DNA from 2 places in the Streptomyces nogalater genome. Region 1 is predicted to be linked to the other one. Evidence: predicted binding sites of a transcription regulator. Region 1 holds the regulator's gene; the other holds the start of a gene.

The links. Region 1 encodes HrcA, which represses chaperone genes, less so after heat shock. Its sites were predicted from a motif close to TTNGCACTCNGNNNNNCNGAGTGCNAA; they were not measured.
Region 2: the regulator HrcA is predicted to act here: its motif matches at 900-926, upstream of groES (co-chaperone GroES).

The regions. Positions count from the first base shown of each region.
Region 1 is NZ_BAAASM010000009.1:56,504-58,867, forward strand. It holds gene ABD350_RS08145 (MBL fold metallo-hydrolase) at 1-640, opposite strand, end outside; gene hrcA (heat-inducible transcriptional repressor HrcA) at 802-1,818, shown strand; gene dnaJ (molecular chaperone DnaJ) at 1,819-2,364, shown strand, end outside.
Region 2 is NZ_BAAASM010000032.1:97,244-99,607, forward strand. It holds gene ABD350_RS21930 (polysaccharide deacetylase family protein) at 1-817, shown strand, start outside; gene groES (co-chaperone GroES) at 1,074-1,382, shown strand; gene groL (chaperonin GroEL) at 1,502-2,364, shown strand, end outside.

The sequences.
Region 1 (2,364 bases):
CGTACAGTGCGTCCTCGCCGCCCAGCGCCACCAGCCGGTCCAGGGCGTCCGGCCAGCGGGCGGGGACCGCGTCCGGGCCGGCCTGGGGCTCGCCGGACTCCTCCACCAGGTCGCCGCAGAAGACGATCTCCGGGGAGCCGGGGATCAGCACCGCGAGGTCGTGGGCCGTGTGGCCCGGACCCACGTTGGCCAGCAGCGCCTGGCGGCCGCCGCCGAGGTCCAGCGTCCACTCGCCGGACACCGGGTGCCGGGGGGCCACCAGCGCGTCCACCGCCTCGTCGGCGTCGGCGACCGGCAGCCCGTTGCGCACCGCGTCCAGCCGCAGCTCCGCCCGCTCGAACGCGAACACGGCGTCCAGGCCGACCGCCCCGTACACCTCCGCCCCGGCGAACGCGGCCGCGCCGAACACATGGTCGAAGTGGGGGTGGGTGAGCGCGAGATGGGTCACACGGCCGCCCGCCAGATCCTCGGCCCGCGCGCGCAGCCGGGCCCCCTCCGCCAGGCTCGAACCGGCGTCCACGAGCAGCGCCGTCCCCTCGCCCACGACCAGCCCCGCCGTGCAGTCCCAGCCCGGCAGCCGGCACCGTCCCACCCCGGCCGCCAGCCGTTCCCACCCCAGCTCTTCCCAAGTCACGGTCATACCCGCGACGCTAGCGGTAGGACCCGGCGGGGCGGGCCGACCTTGCCCCGGGTGTACCCGACGGCCGTACACTGGGCCGGGGAATGCTGGCACTCGCGTGGGAAGAGTGCCAGGCGGACGACCCGATGGGACGAGGGACGACGTGCTGGAGGTGCGCGCGGATGCTGAGTGAACGCAGGCTTCAGGTGCTGCGCGCCATCGTCCAGGACTATGTGGGCACCGAGGAGCCGGTCGGTTCCAAGGCGCTCACCGAGCGGCACAACCTCGGCGTCTCCCCGGCCACCGTCCGCAACGACATGGCGGCCCTGGAGGACGAGGGGTACATCGCGCAGCCGCACACCAGCGCGGGGCGCATCCCCACCGACAAGGGCTACCGTCTGTTCGTGGACAAGCTCGCGGGCGTGAAGCCGATGACCGCGCCCGAGCGCCGCGCGATCCAGAACTTCCTGGAGGGCGCCGTCGACCTCGACGACGTCGTGGCGCGCACGGTGCGGCTGCTCGCGCAGCTGACCCGGCAGGTCGCCGTCGTGCAGTATCCGTCGCTGACCCGGTCCACGGTCCGGCACGTGGAGCTGCTCTCGCTCGCCCCGGCGCGCGTGATGCTCGTGCTGATCACCGACACCGGCCGGGTCGAGCAGCGTATGGTCGACTGCCCGGCCCCGTTCGGCGAGGCCTCGCTGGCGGATCTGCGGGCCCGGCTGAACAGCAGGGTCGCGGGCCGCCGGTTCACCGATGTGCCCAAGCTGGTCGAGGACCTGCCGGACGCCTTCGATCCGGAGGACCGCGGTACGGTCTCCACGGTGCTCTCCACCCTGCTGGAGACACTCGTGGAGGAGAACGAGGAGCGGCTGATGATCGGCGGTACCGCCAATCTCACCCGCTTCGGACACGACTTTCCCCTCACGATCCGGCCCGTCCTGGAGGCACTGGAGGAGCAGGTCGTGCTCCTCAAGCTCCTCGGCGAGGCGAAGGACCCGGGCGTGACCGTGCGCATCGGCCACGAGAACGCCCACGAGGGACTCAACTCCACGTCCGTCGTGTCGGTCGGCTACGGTTCGGGCGGCGAGGCGGTTGCCAAGCTCGGCGTGGTCGGACCGACCCGCATGGACTACCCGGGAACGATGGGAGCGGTACGCGCAGTGGCACGGTACGTCGGACAGATCCTGGCGGAGTCGTAAGTGGCCACGGACTACTACGCCGTTCTCGGCGTGCGCCGCGACGCGTCGCAGGATGAGATCAAGAAGGCGTTCCGGCGGCTCGCGCGCGAGCTGCACCCGGACGTCAACCCGGATCCGAAGACCCAGGAGCGGTTCAAGGAGATCAACGCCGCCTACGAGGTGCTGTCGGACCCGCAGAAGAAGCAGGTCTACGACCTCGGCGGCGACCCGCTCTCGCAGTCCGGCGGCGCCGGCGCGGGCGGCTTCGGGGCCGGCGGCTTCGGCAACTTCTCCGACATCATGGACGCGTTCTTCGGTACGGCGTCGCAGCGCGGGCCGCGCTCGCGCACCCGGCGCGGCCAGGACGCGATGATCCGGATCGAGGTCGAGCTGGACGAGGCGGCCTTCGGGACGACCAAGGACATCCAGGTCGACACCGCCATCGTCTGCAACACCTGCAACGGCGAGGGCGCGGCGCCCGGCACGTCCGCCCAGACGTGTGACATGTGCCGCGGCCGGGGCGAGGTCTCGCAGGTCACCCGGTCCTTCCTGGGCCAGGTCATGACC
Region 2 (2,364 bases), on a different contig from region 1:
GGGCCCCGCCGCGGTCCTCGCCTCGGCCCTGCTCCTGACGGGCTGCGCCCAGTCCGTCGACCCCATCGAACGCCTCGGCAAGAAGGCCGCCGAAGGGGTACGCCCGCACGCCACCGCCACCGCCACCGCCACCGCCACCGCCGCCGGGCGGGCCTACCGGCACTGGGGCCTGGCCCGCCCGCTCGCCCGCTCCCCGGTCCACCCGGCCCGCCCGGTCCGCCCGCTCGCCGGACACCCGGCGGCCCCCGCCCTGCCCCCGGTGATCGACCACGTCCCCACCCGCGACCCGGTCGTCTTCCTCACCTACGACGACGGCGCCGAACGCGACCCCCGCTTCGTCGACATGGTCCGTGAACTGCGCCTCCCGGTCACCCTGTTCCTCACCGACAGCGTCGCCGCGCCCGGCTACCGCCACTTCGCCCGCCTGCGCGCGCTCGGCGCCGGCATCGGCAACCACACCCTCGACCACCGGGCCCCGGCCGGACTGCCGTACGCCGGCCAGCGCGCCGGGATCTGCGGCCAGCAGGACCGCCTCCACGCCCGCCTGGGCGTCCGCCCCCGCCTGTTCCGCCCGCCCTACGGCTCCTACGACCGCACCACCCTGCGCGCCGCCGCCGACTGCGGCATCTCCGCGGTCGTGCTGTGGCGCACCGCCCTCACCCCGGCCGGCCTCACCCGCCGTCCGGCCCCCGGCGACATCGTCCTGGTGGACCCCGACGAGCCGGCGGACGTCCCCCTGCGCGAGCGCACGGCGCGGGTTCTCCGGGCGGCCCAGGAGCAGGGCCTGACGGTGGCGCGCCTGGAGGACTACGTCTGACTTCTCCGGCACCGGCCGGCACGGTCGAGGCCCGCCGGTCAACGCCGGGACGGCCGATTCACCGCCGACGCGCCGCACGGCATTGGCACTCCGCTTGACCGAGTGCTAACCACGGTCATAGTCTCGGCTCTGGCACTCCGCAGGTGAGAGTGCCAACAAACGCGACGGGCAGGTCCGGCACCCGCGACGACGGATCGACCTGGTCGCCACCTCAGACAGTTAACCCCGTGAGATCTCCGAAGGGGGAGGTCGGATCGTGACGACCGCCAGCTCCAAGGTTGCCATCAAGCCGCTTGAGGACCGCATCGTGGTCCAGCCGCTGGACGCCGAGCAGACCACGGCCTCTGGCCTGGTCATTCCGGACACCGCGAAGGAGAAGCCCCAGGAGGGCGCCGTCCTCGCCGTGGGCCCGGGCCGGTTCGAGAACGGCGAGCGCCTTCCGCTCGACGTCAAGGTCGGCGACGTCGTCCTCTACAGCAAGTACGGCGGCACCGAGGTGAAGTACAACGGCGACGAGTACCTCGTCCTCTCGGCTCGCGACGTGCTCGCGATCATCGAGAAGTAATCACCTCAAGCGACTCTCTGCTTGAAGCTGCGCCCCTGGCCCCCGCGAATCGATAAGAAGCCGGGCGCCCGGGGCGCGGCGTTTTTCACCCACAGATTTCCGAGAGGGCTCCCGCTGCCATGGCGAAGATCCTGAAGTTCGACGAGGACGCCCGTCGCGCCCTTGAGCGCGGCGTCAACAAGCTTGCCGACACGGTCAAGGTGACGATCGGCCCCCGCGGCCGCAACGTCGTCATCGACAAGAAGTTCGGCGCCCCCACCATCACCAACGACGGTGTCACGATCGCCCGCGAGGTCGAGATCGAGGACCCGTACGAGAACCTCGGCGCCCAGCTGGTGAAGGAGGTGGCGACCAAGACCAACGACATCGCCGGTGACGGCACCACCACCGCCACCGTGCTCGCCCAGGCGCTGGTCCGCGAGGGCCTGAAGAACGTCGCCGCCGGCGCCTCCCCGGCCGCCCTGAAGAAGGGCATCGACGCCGCCGTCAAGGCCGTCTCCGAGGACCTGCTCGCCACCGCGCGCCCGATCGACGAGAAGTCCGACATCGCCGCCGTCGCCGCGCTGTCCGCCCAGGACCAGCAGGTCGGCGAGCTGATCGCCGAGGCCATGGACAAGGTCGGCAAGGACGGTGTCATCACCGTCGAGGAGTCCAACACCTTCGGTCTGGAGCTGGACTTCACCGAGGGCATGGCCTTCGACAAGGGCTACCTGTCGCCGTACTTCGTGACGGACCAGGAGCGCATGGAGGCCGTCCTCGACGAGCCGTACATCCTCATCACGCAGGGCAAGATCTCCGCCATCGCGGACCTCCTGCCGCTGCTGGAGAAGGTCATCCAGGCCGGCTCCTCCAAGCCGCTGCTGATCATCGCCGAGGACGTCGAGGGCGAGGCCCTGTCGACCCTGGTCGTCAACAAGATCCGCGGCACCTTCAACGCCGTCGCGGTGAAGGCCCCGGGCTTCGGCGACCGCCGCAAGGCGAT